Regions from separate parts of the Shewanella sp. ISTPL2 genome, predicted to be linked through region 2. Evidence: predicted binding sites of a transcription regulator. Region 2 holds the regulator's gene; the other holds the start of a gene.
The links. Region 2 encodes sigma-54, which starts transcription at its own class of promoters, with help from an activator protein. Its sites were predicted from a motif close to GTTGGCACGNNNNTNGNNT; they were not measured.
Positions count from the first base shown of each region.

Region 1: a site for sigma-54 is predicted at 2,530-2,548, ahead of flgB (flagellar basal body rod protein FlgB). Genes of this name have one in related genera too.

Region 1 covers NZ_JAAPAV010000001.1:4,356,321-4,363,065, reverse strand. The annotation lists gene flgE (flagellar hook protein FlgE) at 1-797, opposite strand, end outside; gene flgD (flagellar hook assembly protein FlgD) at 880-1,650, opposite strand; gene flgC (flagellar basal body rod protein FlgC) at 1,675-2,091, opposite strand; gene flgB (flagellar basal body rod protein FlgB) at 2,094-2,498, opposite strand; gene HUB64_RS19345 (protein-glutamate O-methyltransferase CheR) at 2,642-3,481, opposite strand; gene HUB64_RS19340 (chemotaxis protein CheV) at 3,582-4,502, opposite strand; gene flgA (flagellar basal body P-ring formation chaperone FlgA) at 4,708-5,415, shown strand; gene flgM (flagellar biosynthesis anti-sigma factor FlgM) at 5,491-5,814, shown strand; gene HUB64_RS19325 (flagella synthesis protein FlgN) at 5,817-6,242, shown strand; gene HUB64_RS19320 (LPP20 family lipoprotein) at 6,370-6,745, opposite strand, start outside.
Region 2 covers NZ_JAAPAV010000001.1:3,081,125-3,087,869, reverse strand. The annotation lists gene HUB64_RS13450 (KpsF/GutQ family sugar-phosphate isomerase) at 1-631, shown strand, start outside; gene kdsC (3-deoxy-manno-octulosonate-8-phosphatase KdsC) at 631-1,182, shown strand; gene lptC (LPS export ABC transporter periplasmic protein LptC) at 1,179-1,739, shown strand; gene lptA (lipopolysaccharide transport periplasmic protein LptA) at 1,726-2,280, shown strand; gene lptB (LPS export ABC transporter ATP-binding protein) at 2,277-3,008, shown strand; gene HUB64_RS13425 (RNA polymerase factor sigma-54) at 3,116-4,594, shown strand; gene hpf (ribosome hibernation promoting factor) at 4,623-4,910, shown strand; gene ptsN (PTS IIA-like nitrogen regulatory protein PtsN) at 4,913-5,356, shown strand; gene rapZ (RNase adapter RapZ) at 5,353-6,207, shown strand; gene HUB64_RS13405 (HPr family phosphocarrier protein) at 6,194-6,469, shown strand; gene mgtE (magnesium transporter) at 6,720-6,745, shown strand, end outside.

The DNA of each region.
Region 1 (6,745 bases), 1.3 Mb from region 2:
CAACCACCAGCAGTTTGAGCTGTGCCCGTTGCATCAGGTGTACCATCGCCGGTGGTATCTGTTTGATAAGTACCAGCAGGACCGGCTAGATCGACTTGCTTTCCATCAACAGCATAGTAAGCCACCCAATTGTTCTCACCATTGTACGAACCGTCTTTGGGCTTAACAAAATAAGTGGTCATAATATGTGGCTCACCGAGTGAGTCATAAATTGTCATTGAAGTAACGTTATTGTAGGTTTTTGCATCTAGAGGATCGAATGCCGCGGGGTCGAGTGCACTTTCCTTAGCATTTAAGTTCATTTGTAAAGTAACATTCTCAGTCTTTACAGGGCTACCTGCAGTGTCTGGTATTTGTACCGGCTTAGCCGTCGTTAAACTCACTGATGTTGAGTTCCCATCTTTATCCACTGGGAAAGTTTGCAAATAATTACCAGCAGAATCAACCATGTAATTATTTTTATCGACCTTAAATGCTCCAGCACGGGTAAACGAGTGGTCTAATGTACCCAGTTCAGAGGCAGTAACGAAAAAGCCACCACCTTTAATCGCCATATCAAGGGAGTTATTCGTCAACTGTAAGCTACCTTGATGGAATTGCTGTGCCACTTGACTCGTAGCAACACCACCACCGACAGCAGTTTTAGCATTTGAAAAAATAGAATTAGCGTAAACATCCGCAAATTCAGCACGGGACTCTTTAAAGCCAATGGTGTTCGCATTAGCAATGTTATTCGCCGTAGTGTTTAAATCTTTCTGCGCGGCAGAAATGCCACTCAATGCAATGTTAAACGACATAATTCACCTCTACACTTGACTCAATTCATTTATGAGCAACTTACGCCCAATTCGGATACTGCAAAAATTCTTTTATGCAAACTTAGGTTTCAGACACAGCTAACACATCGGTTAACTTGATGCCCATACCGCCTCTCAAGTTAAGAATCGCGCCAGTACTGGCCGTACCGAGAGAAACGCTGGTCACATGAGCATAGGTCGAGACTGGCAATTCTTGGGATTTCCCATCCACTAAACCACTCGCCTTGATCGTATAGTTACCTGCGGTTACAGGGTTTCCATCTTTATCGAGGCCATCCCAGTTAACATCGACATTTCCCCCCTTACTGCCATCAACTTTAAAGGTGGTCACAACTTGGCCTTTCTCATCCTCAACACGTACAGTAACTTCAGGAATTTTAGCTGGCGTGCTAATCACACCTTTTATTGTTGGGCTTTCAGCTGAAATGTTACCTGTATCAGTTGGGATCAACACCTTGCGACCAACAAGTCCTGATGCCTGTAATGCTTGGCTTGATGTCATAACACCGTTTAAATTAACGATTTCCTTATTCAACTTAGTAATACCATCAACCGTCGAGAATGATGCCATCTGCGCAATCATTTGGTCGTTGTCGACGGGCTTAAAGGGATCTTGCATCGATAACTGTTGGCTTAATAACGAGAAAAAGTCATCTTGAGTTAACTGCTGGCTTTTTGCTTCCGGTACTATTGACTCTTTTGGCAAACGTATGCCATCAAGAAACGGATTACCCGTTGAGCTGGTTGATGAATTCGTCGTAACGGCATTTGGCTGACTCTTATTTTGAGCCGTCTGCGCCGACGCTTGGTTAATTTGATTAATGAGGCTCACAGCTTACCTCCTAAGTAACACATGTTATTTACCCATCCCAAGTGTTTGTTGCAGCATAGACTTAGCTGCTTCAGCGACTTGAACATTCATTTGATATGAGCGCGAAGCAGAAATCATATCTGCCATTTCTTCCATGACATTAACATTCGGTTTATAAATAAAGCCGTCCGCATCCGCCATTGGATGATCGGGCGAATATTCTTTCAGTAGTGGTTTATCACTTTCTACAATGCCTTTTACTGCAACGCCTTGAGAAGCTTGTTGCTGACTTTGGGCTTTAGCCATTTCGGCTTCAAAAATGGGATGACGAGAACGATAGGTCTTATCTACACTACTCGAGACGGAATCCGCGTTGGCTATGTTGCTCGCGGTGGTGTTTAGCCTGACCGATTGAGCAGACATTCCCGAGCCAGCAACATCAAATATGCTAAATAAACTCATGATTAATCCCCTCTCAACGCTTTCTTCATGCCACTAAACTTACTGTCTAAAAAACCTAGCGACATTTGATATTCAAGTGCATTTTGCATGAATGCCGATTGTTCCTGTTGGATATCAACAGTATTACCATCACCGGTATCGGGTTGATTTGGCACACGGAACTTAACAAATTGCCCAGTCAACTCCGCAAGCCCAAAATGCTTATCTGGCTCTTGCATTTCAAGACTATTTCGCTGCTGCTGTTGGCCTCGAGCGGCCTGCATTGCCGCAGAAAAATCAACATCGCGGGCTTTGTAATGTGGCGTATCTGCGTTAGCGATATTGCTTGAAATAACTTCAGCCCGCTGCGCTCTAATACCGAGAGTGTATTGATGCACACCCAGTGCATTATCAAAATTGATCGCCATAAAATTGCCTCCTCGTGTTCTCACGAAAATAAAGCAATTCATGTGCCAACATCAGGAAAGTTTTGAGAATAACAACAAGGATGAGCAAGTGATGGGTAAAAAATTACCGACAATTGTCGGTAATTTTCTTTAGAGCGGCTGAGTTAAGTCTTTTTCTGGTAATAAATGCCAGGGTTACAACGAACCATATCAAACTCGTCCGTTAAACCAGCGATAGATTCTGATGCACCGAGAAATAAAATCCCTTTGGGATTGAGAGCGGCAGCGAATTGCCGCAAAATTTTTGCCTTTGCCTCTGGTGCAAAATAAATAAGCACATTGCGGCAAAAGATAATGTCGAACTTGCCAAGCAGACTATAACTCTCAAGCAAATTATGCGCTCTAAAGTTCACCAACCGCTTTACATTATCCTTTAACTTCATATTGCCGGAAGGTAATGCATCAAAAAACTGACGCTTACGTTCTTCAGATAAACCACGCGCTAATGCCAAACTATCATACTCGGCATTTTTGCAGCGTTCCAACATGGAAGGAGATAAATCCGTTGCTTGAATCGAAGCACTACCAGCCAAGGCACCAGGCTTCTTCTGTTGATACTCAAGAATAGTCATAGCCAATGAGTATGGCTCTTGGCCTGACGAGCAAGCCGCAGACCAAATTTTAAGCGGACGCCCCAGACGACTGTATTCAGGTAGTAGGACATTATTCAACAACTCAAATGGATAACGATCACGGAACCAAAGGGTTTCATTGGTCGTCATAGCATCGATCACTTCAGCTCTGAGCGCACGCTCAGTAGGCTTCATCGAATGCTTAACCACATCAGATAAGGATGGCAGGTTATATTTGCCCATCAAAGGAGCAAGACGACTGCGCACAAGATATTGCTTATTTTCACCCAGTACGATGCCGCTGTGTTGCTCTAAGAACAACCTAAATTGATTATATTCAGCCTCAGCGAGTGATTTATTTGGCACATTCACATCCTAAATCCTATAGCAAGCACCAAAATCAGTGCGAAACCATCATGTTATAAAGTCGAGATTATAGCGTAAAGCGTATCTAGGTACTAACCTACAGCAATTACAAACTTAAATGCTTATTCACAGCAGCAGCCAGTTCGTCGGGATTAAACTTAGCGATAAAGTCATTAGCCCCCACTTTTTGAACCATTGCCTGATTGAATACACCACTTAACGAAGTATGCAGTACCACTTTAATATGCTTAAGCTTAGGATCATCTCGGATTTCAGCGGTCAGGGTGTAGCCATCCATTTCAGGCATCTCAATATCAGAGATTATGAGGGGGATCTCATCGGCCACATTATCCATCTCTTTGGCGATCTCTTTAAGCTTGTCTAATGCTTCGCGACCATCTTTTGCGGTATCAATTTGTAAATTCAATGACTCGAGTGAACGAATAATTTGTTTACGCGCCACGGCAGAATCATCAATAACCATAATATGATAATGCTGAGTTCTGTCGAGGGTCAGTTTTTCATTGGCTTCTTCACTGATAGCCGTTTTAACTGGTGAAATCTCATCTAAGATTTTTTCCACATCGAGAATTTCAACTAATTCACCTTCAATTTCAGTCACAGCTGTCAGATAAGAATAACGGCCAGCACCTTGCGGCGGAGGCATAATCGCTTCCCAATTCATGTTGATGATCCGCTCAACAGAACTGACCAAGAAGCCTTGAACACTGCGGTTATATTCAGAAATAATGATGAAACAGTTTTCAGTGCTCGCTAAAGGTTTTCCCCCTGTTGCCGCACTCAAATCAATCACTGAAATGGTTGTTCCACGAATATGAGCAACACCCTTCACATAAGGATTAAGTTTAGGCAAAGTGGTCAGTGGTGGACACTGCAGTACTTCTTTCACCTTAAACACGTTAATCCCAAACCGTTGACGACCGTTTAATTTAAAAAGCAGTAATTCTAAACGGTTTTGTCCAACGAGCTGGGTTCGTTTGTTGACTGAATCAAGAATACTCGACATAACTCTGCCTTGTTGTTCTGTTTATGTTCGGCCCTATAACTCAGTTGAGTATAGGCATATTAATTGCTTACGTCTTATCTATCGATAAACATAGTCGAAACTGAGTCAATCTTCTGACAGTGATGCAAATTATTATTACAGTGGTCAGCTTCGAACTTAATAAAAGTATAGGTGCATTCTGGCGTTACAAGCTAGTCTCTTCATTATGAAAGTAAATTTAGTCTGTTTTTTTAGTCTTTTCACCCTCTTCATGCCCGCTTTTGCGAGTGCAGAGCCTATTGTCCCCACCGTATCGGCAATCTCAGAATTAGCTAAAGCGCTTATTTCAGAAAAAATATCCGTTCCAGAAAATGCCAAAGTAAATATTTCGCCACAGATGGTTGACGCAAGAATGCTGCCGTCACAATGTTCGTCTCCAATGAAAGTTGAACTGGCTAGCGATAGGGAAATTAGCCGTAATAACACCTTAAAAGTCAGCTGTGATACGCAAGACTTAGCTTACCCTTGGCAAATCTATATCTCGGTTCGGGTGGATATCTTATTCCCCGTTGTTGTCTCAACCGAAATCTTAGCACCAGGCGAACTCATCTCTCCTAGTCAAGTAGAAGTCCGTTACATTGAACAAAATAGCTTGAGAGGTGCCGAATTCGATGACCCGAGTAAATTGGCTGGCGTGCGAGTAAAACGACGAGTAGCAAAAGATAATCCCATATTAAGCAACAACTTATGCTTCGTTTGTAAAAATGATTCGGTCTCTATCTACGTTCGTTCTGGCTCATTCGAGCTAAAAACAGTGGGCGAAGCCCTACAAGATGGCAATAAAGGTGATCGGATCAGAGTCAAAAATAGCAGTTCAAACAAAGAACTAGATGCTATAGTCACAGGCATTGGCGAAGTTGAAGTAAGAATGTAAAATAATCTAAAGCTTTTTTGTAAGCTGCCGATACCCCAGTTAAGAAATCCCGTACACACGACGCTGGAGCCTAAAATGGCAATTGATATTAGCAAACTCAACACTGCAACGACTGCGCAAGTTCGTTCAGGCGCAACGAAAGCGAGCAGCGATCAATCTGCTCAAGTTGCTACAAAATCGACAACACCACAAAGAAGCGACTCTGTGGTCATTACGGCCCAGGCACAACAACTTCAAGGAGCTCAGACTAAAATGGCTAGCCTTCCTGAAGTTGATCAAAAGAAAGTAGCAGAAATCAAACAAGCTATTGCCGAAGGTCGCTATAAAATTGACCCAGAAAAGTTGGCTGCCAATATTGCAAGTTTTGAAGCCGAACTTAATGACTTAAATAAAGAGTAACTATGACTGAAATAGCTAAACTGGTAGATCTACAACACGCCCATTTGGCTGTTCTTAAGCAAATCATACTCAAGGAAAAAGGCGCTTTGGTTGACCAAAACGCCGATTTACTGCTTTCCCTTGCTAACGAAAAATCGCAATGTCTCAAAGAACTAAAGACTAATGATGATATTCTGGCAAAACACAGTGATAAATCGCTACTCACTCAGCAAGTCGAACTCGTGCATAAAATGGCCGAGATCAAAGACGCATTGACTGAATGCAAAGAATTAAACGAACAAAATGCTAGTTTAATTGAGATGAATTTAGCGAGTTTAAATCGCTTTGCTCAAGCTTTACAAGCCAGCAGAAACGCCTCCAGCCTCACCTATAACGATAAAGGCAAGACCTCGACTATCTCAAGTTTAGGCAATGATTTAAAGGCCTAATAAGCGCATCACTCCCACTTAGCATTCCCTTTTCTAAGCTCTGATTAGATATTAATGTCTTGTACAAAAAGAAAAGCCGCGTAAATACGCGGCTCAATACATGCTGTTGAACATACATTCAATAACGCTAGAAATACGTCACTTCCTTCACTCGTTGTGGACGGTTCTGTTGTTGATAAAGCGCCCAAACCTGTGAAAAATCAAGTTCTAACTCAGTGACATAATGCTCGCCTGCTGGATAACTCTTAACGACTCGTGCGCCGCGGATCACGCCAGAAACTGACGCTTTGACATTATCGTCCGTCAACATCCAATCACTGACACTGCTGTTTGCCGTTATTTTCTGCCCATAAACTTGTTCCGCTAATTCACGATAAGCCACAATTTTTGATGCCTGCATAGCCATCAACACTCTTTGTGATTGCTCTTTAGCAGGTTGAGTCGCTAACGGCGCATATCCTATAGCCGTTAACTTAGGAAAACTCGGCGGCGGCACATCTTCC
Region 2 (6,745 bases):
ACGTATGGGCGTGCCCGTTATCGCGGTAACAGGTAAACCCGAATCGAATATGGCGCGATTATCTAAAGTGCATTTATGTATTGAAGTCCCAGAAGAGGCTTGCCCACTTGGACTAGCACCCACCTCAAGTACCACAGCGACCTTAGTGATGGGCGATGCCATCGCCATTGCGCTGCTGCAAGCAAAAGGCTTTACCCGTGATGATTTTGCTATGTCCCATCCTGGCGGAGCTTTAGGACGTAAGTTGCTGTTAAAAGTCTGCGATGTGATGCACTGTGGTGATGACTTACCGCTCGTCAACCACGATATTTGCATCACAGAAGCCCTGTACGAAATCTCCAAGAAAGGCCTAGGCATGACGGCGATTATCGATGATCAGCGCAAGCTGGTTGGTATCTTCACCGATGGTGATTTACGCCGCGTTATCGATGCCGAAGTGAATTTACGCACGACGCCCATTGCCGATGTGATGACCCGTAACTGCGTCACGATCACAGATAATGTGTTGGCCGCCCAAGCACTGCAAGTGATGGACTCAAAAAATATCAACGGATTAATTGTTATCGATAAAGATCGCCATCCTATTGGCGCTCTTAACATGCTCGATATGGTAAAAGCAGGAGTCATTTAATGCCACAGCAAGGATTTTACGGCCCAATCAGTGATGATGTGTGGCAACGGGCGCAAAAGATTAAACTGTTAATCTGTGATGTCGATGGGGTGTTTTCCGACGGCCGTATTTACTTGAGTAATAGCGGCGAAGAGCTCAAAGCCTTCCATACCCGCGACGGCTATGGCGTGCGATCACTCCTCACCAGCGGTTTCAACCTCGCCGTGATCACAGGACGTCAATCCAAAATCGTTGAAAACCGTATGACAGCCCTTGGTGTTACCCATATTTACCAAGGCGTAGACAATAAGTTCGAGCCCTATGAAGCATTGCTCGCACTTTATGGTGTCACCCCAGAAGAAGTGGCTTATATCGGTGATGATATTGTCGATCTCCCCGTGATGAATGTCGTCGGTTTAGCGGTCAGTGTTGCTGACGGCCACCCCTATGTACGCCAACACGCCCATTTTGTGACTACGCTCAATGGTGGCCACGGTGCACTGCGTGAACTCACAGATCTGTTACTCCTAAGTCAAAATAAATTCACTTCGGCCCATGGAATGAGTATATGAGTCGTGTGACACTCGCGATTATCGCTTTTTTTGGAACCGCACTAGCGCTTTACTGGCAGGTCCAGAACAAACACAGCGGTGATTCCGATAACAGAGTAAAAGATCAAAATACCCCAGATTTCATCGTTGAAGATCTGCGCAGTGTTGAGTTCAATGAGCAAGGACTAGTGAATAGCCGTGTGACGGCGAAACACATGGAACATTATGATTCAACGAATCAAACTTTCTTTACTCAACCTGTTTATCTTGTTTATCCAGACCAAGGTAAAGCACAATGGCAGCTCAGGGCAGATCAGGGCAAGCTAAACAAGGAAACTGGCAAGGTTGTATTAGAAAATAATGTTATTATCGATGCCATTAGCCCAGAAGAACCGATTCAGACCTTGTCCACCAGTTATCTGGAACTCGATCTCAACACTATGATAATGACCTCTGACCGTACCATTTACGTCACAGGGAAAGATTTTAATATTCAAGGCCAAGGCCTTTATGCCGACCTCAACGCGCAAGAAGTGCAATTGACCAGTCAGGTAGTAGGAACATATGAAGCAAAATAACGTATTACTTGCCAGCCTAATGCTAATTATGAGCATGAGTGCTTTCGCGAAAGTGGGCGACTTAAAGCAAGAAGTCAAAATTAAAGCTGTGAGCCAAACTGCGGATATCAAAAACAACCAGATTATCTTCTTTGGTCCGGTGGAAGTTACCCAAGGCTCAATAAAAATCCAAGCAAATGAACTGCGTGCATTTTCCGCTGAAGGTGAAAATAGCAAAACTTTAGTCGCCACAGGCAACCCTGCTACGTATAGCCAGATATTAGACGATGGCCGTCCTGCATCGGCTAGCGCGAAAGAAATTCGTTACGATATGGCAAGCCGCACCTTAACTCTGAAAGGTATGGCGTCATTAGATCAAGCAGGTAGCCAAGTTACAGGCAATTTAATCCGCTATAACATGATTCAACAGAAATTGATGGCCGAGAGTACTGGCAGTGGTGACGATCGCGTAATCACTATTATTCAGCCTGAAAACTATCAAGATGATGCTAAATCAGACGCTCCGGCGGATAAACCTGTAAAAAAGCAGGACTCTAAATGACCCAAATCACCTTAAGAGCACAAAATCTGGCGAAAAGTTACAAGAGTCGCCAAGTGGTTAAAGACGTCAGTCTGACGGTAAAAACCGGTCAAGTCGTTGGCCTACTCGGTCCAAACGGTGCAGGTAAAACCACGACCTTTTACATGGTTGTCGGGCTAGTGAAGAGCGATAAGGGACATATCTTTATCGACGATGATGATTTAACCGCAGATCCTATGCATCTGCGTGCCCGCAAAGGCATAGGTTACTTACCGCAAGAAGCCAGTATCTTTCGTAAGCTAACTGTTCATGACAACATCATGGCCGTACTGCAAACTCGTAAAGAACTTAAAAACGAAGAACGAGAAGAAGAACTAGAACATCTGCTCGAAGAGTTTCATATCACCCACATCCGTGACAGCCAAGGCATGTCATTGTCGGGTGGCGAACGTCGTCGCGTCGAAATTGCGCGGGCTTTAGCCGCTAATCCTAAGTTCATTTTGCTCGATGAACCGTTTGCCGGCGTCGATCCTATTTCGGTTATCGACATCAAGAAGATTATCGAACAACTCAAAAGTCGCGGCCTTGGCGTACTGATCACAGACCATAATGTCCGCGAGACATTAGATGTATGTGAACATGCTTATATTGTGAGTCACGGAAACCTGATTGCCGAAGGAACTCCAGCAGAGATCTTAGACAATCAGCAAGTTAGGGCTGTGTACTTAGGTGAACAATTCAGGCTATAGTTAATCGAGCGAAGCCAATGGAGGCAATTTATACCGCCATTGGGCTTCACTCAAGATAATAATAAGCGACCTCATCCAACAATAATAACGTAGGGATCAGCGGTAACATGAAAGCGTCACTCCAGCTCAAACTGGGTCAACAGTTAACCATGACGCCACAACTACAACAGGCTATACGTCTGTTGCAACTGTCGTCATTAGAACTGCAGCAAGAGATCCAGCAAGCATTAGATTCTAATCCCCTTCTCGAGCTGGAAGAGGATCAATTCGACGCCACTAAAACCCCTGTAAACCAAACGCTATCCGATACGGATTTCAGTGAATCTAGCACTCTGCCACCAGAAAAAGACAGCTCCACCATAGATACGGCAGAGTCGCTAACCAAAGAATCCATGCCCGATGAGCTCCCCATGGACACCACATGGGATGAAGTGTTTACCGCCTCCCCAAACTCAGGCCCCGGCGGCAGTCGTGAAGACGATATGCCCTTCCAAGGCGAGACCAGTGAAGGTTTGTACGAACACTTAGAATGGCAAAAAAACCTCACGCCGTTTTCTGAAACCGATTTAGCCATTGCCACCGCCATTATTGATGCCATCGACGATCAGGGCTATCTCACCCAAAGCACTGAAGAAATTCTCGAAGCCATGGGCAATCCTGAAGTTGAGCTTGACGAAGTCGAAGCCGTACTCAAGCGTATTCAGCATTTTGATCCCATAGGCGTTGCCGCCCGCGATTTAAGTGAATGCCTGCTGATCCAACTGTCGCATTTCGCCGCTGATACTCCCAACCTAGAAAACGCCCGTATGCTGATCAAAGATCATTTAGATCTGATCGCCGCCCGAGACTTTAGGTTATTGATGCGTAAGACTAAATTAAAAGAAGATGAATTAAGGGATGGTATAGCACTCATCCAAACCCTCAATCCTCGCCCAGGTTTGTTGATCACGCCCAATAATGACGAATACGTTATCCCAGATGTGTCTGTGTCGAAGAAAAATGGCCGCTGGGTGGTTGAGCTAAATCCTGACTGCATGCCCAAAATCAATGTAAATCAACATTATGCTTCAATGGCGCGCAGCACTAAAAACCAAGCCGATAGCCAATTTATTCGCGGCCATCTGCAAGAGGCTAAATGGTTTATTAAGAGCTTAGAAAGCCGTAACGATACTTTGCTTAAAGTTGCTAATTGCATAGTGCAATATCAGCAAGGTTTCTTTGAGTATGGTGAAGAAGCCATGAAGCCTATGGTGCTTAACGATATTGCCGAAGCGGTAGAAATGCATGAGTCCACCATCTCACGGGTCACAACTCAAAAATACATGCATACCCCTAAGGGACTTTTTGAACTAAAATACTTCTTCTCTAGCCACGTCGGTACTGACGATGGTGGTGAGTGCTCATCCACAGCAATCAGAGCCTTTATAAAGAAACTGGTGGCAGCGGAAAACCAGAAAAAACCATTAAGCGATAGTAAGATGGCACAACTTCTGGCAGAACAAGGGATCAACGTAGCCCGCAGAACCATTGCGAAGTACCGAGAGGCTATGCTTATTCCACCTTCTAATCAGCGTAAAAGTTTATAACCTACAGTGGATATCGGAGGACGTTTCTATGCAAATAAACCTAAGTGGACACCATGTCGAAATTACCGAATCGTTACGTGCATATGTAGAAGAAAAGTTTTCAAAACTTGAACGCCATTTCGAACAGATCAATAATGTGCACGTTGTGCTCAATGTTGAGAAAATGCAACAGATTGCCGAAGCGAGAATAAACCTCATAGGTGGTGAAGTTTTTGCTACTTCAGAGCATGCTGACATGTATGCTGCTATAGACGCCCTGATTGACAAGCTTGACCGTCAGGTTATTAAACACAAAGAGAAGTTAACAAAACACTAATAATGGAACTTTGTACCATACTGCGGCCGGAGTGCACTACCTGCGCCACTCCGGGCAGCAAGAAAAAGGTACTGGAACTCATCAGCGACTTAGTCGCTGCCCAGTACCCGACCCTCTCATCTCAAGAGATATTCGAAAGCCTAGTGGCGCGCGAAAAGATGGGGAGCACAGGTATAGGTAACGGCATCGCCATTCCACATGGTCGACTAGCCGATATAGATCAGCCCATTGCCATACTCATTAAGTGTGAAGAGCCGATAGCATTTGATGCTATCGATAAGCAACCTGTTGATATTTTATTTGCACTACTGGTGCCTGCAGACCAATGTCAGCAGCACTTAAGTACCTTGTCTTGCATGGCCGAAAAGCTGAGCGACAAGCAAATATTAAAGCAATTACGCAAGACGCATGATGAAACGGAACTCTATCAGGTAATCACTGGATGAAACTGGTCATAGTGTCGGGCCGCTCAGGCTCAGGCAAATCTGTCGCCCTTAGGGTACTCGAAGATCTCGGCTATTATTGTGTCGATAACCTTCCTTTGCCATTGATTGGCAGTTTGCTTGAGCAACTCAAAGGCAGTAACGATCTCGTCGCCATCAGTGTCGACGTGCGTAACATGCCTGAGCAGGATAAGGTCTTAGTAAAACAACTCGCTAGCCTACCTCCAGATACTGAGTTAACGAGCTTCTTCCTTAACTCCAGCGATAAAATTCTGCTTAAGCGTTACAGCGAAACCCGCCGTTTGCATCCTTTGTCGAAGAGCCGAGTCTCTTTGCAAGAAGCGATAAAGCTGGAGGGAAAACTGCTCGAGCCTATGTCAAAACTGGTCGATCACTACATAGATACGTCGAATTTGAATATCTATGATTTAAGCGACCAAGTCAGACAAATTCTCCTTGGTAGTGTCGATAAAGAACTCGTGATCAACTTCGAGTCCTTTGGCTTTAAGCACGGAATGCCCACCGAAGCCGACTTTATGTTCGATGTGCGCTTCCTGCCCAATCCCCACTGGGAGTTGGCGCTGCGGCCATTGACTGGCTTAGATGAACCCGTAGCTGAGTTCTTAAATCGTCAACCACTGGTTAATAAGTTCATCTGGCAAATCGAAAACTTACTGGAGACTTGGCTGCCGCACCTCGAGCGTAACAATCGCAGTTATTTAACTGTGGCCATTGGCTGCACAGGTGGACAGCACAGATCCGTTTACGTCGCAGAGCAATTGGCCAAACGCTTTAGTAACGGTAAACATAAAGTTTATGCCCGTCATCGAGAGCTCAATAATGCCAAAGCTTGAACGTCAGATAACCATCTGTAATAAGCTCGGTTTACATGCCCGTGCCGCCACTAAGTTGGTGGTACTGGCTTCCGAGTTTGATGCGACCATCACCTTAATCCAAGGCGATAAACAAGCATCGGCCGCCAGTGTGCTTGGCTTGCTGATGCTTGAAACTGGCATGGGTAAAACCATCAGGCTTATCGCCGAAGGCCCAGATGCAGAGCCGGCTCTCGATGCCATTTGTGCCTTAATCGACGCTAAGTTTGACGAAGCCTGTTAGTTTCACTTCACACTAAGCACTTCATCGTTAGTTTCACTTCATGTCTAGTTTAAAAAACTTGCCATTCAGACATGGCAAAACATTTGTCGCTCGACGATACAAGCCACAGGCGATTACACTAGCGGTCATTGCGCTGGCCTTAACCTTACCTTAGCCGCCTTAATCTGTGTCATCGACTGACGCTTAGTCACCGCTAAATCCTAGCCCAACACTAAGATCTCAAACCAATTTGCCGCACAATGGAGGACAAATGCCCGTAGATAATGCAGAAAACGA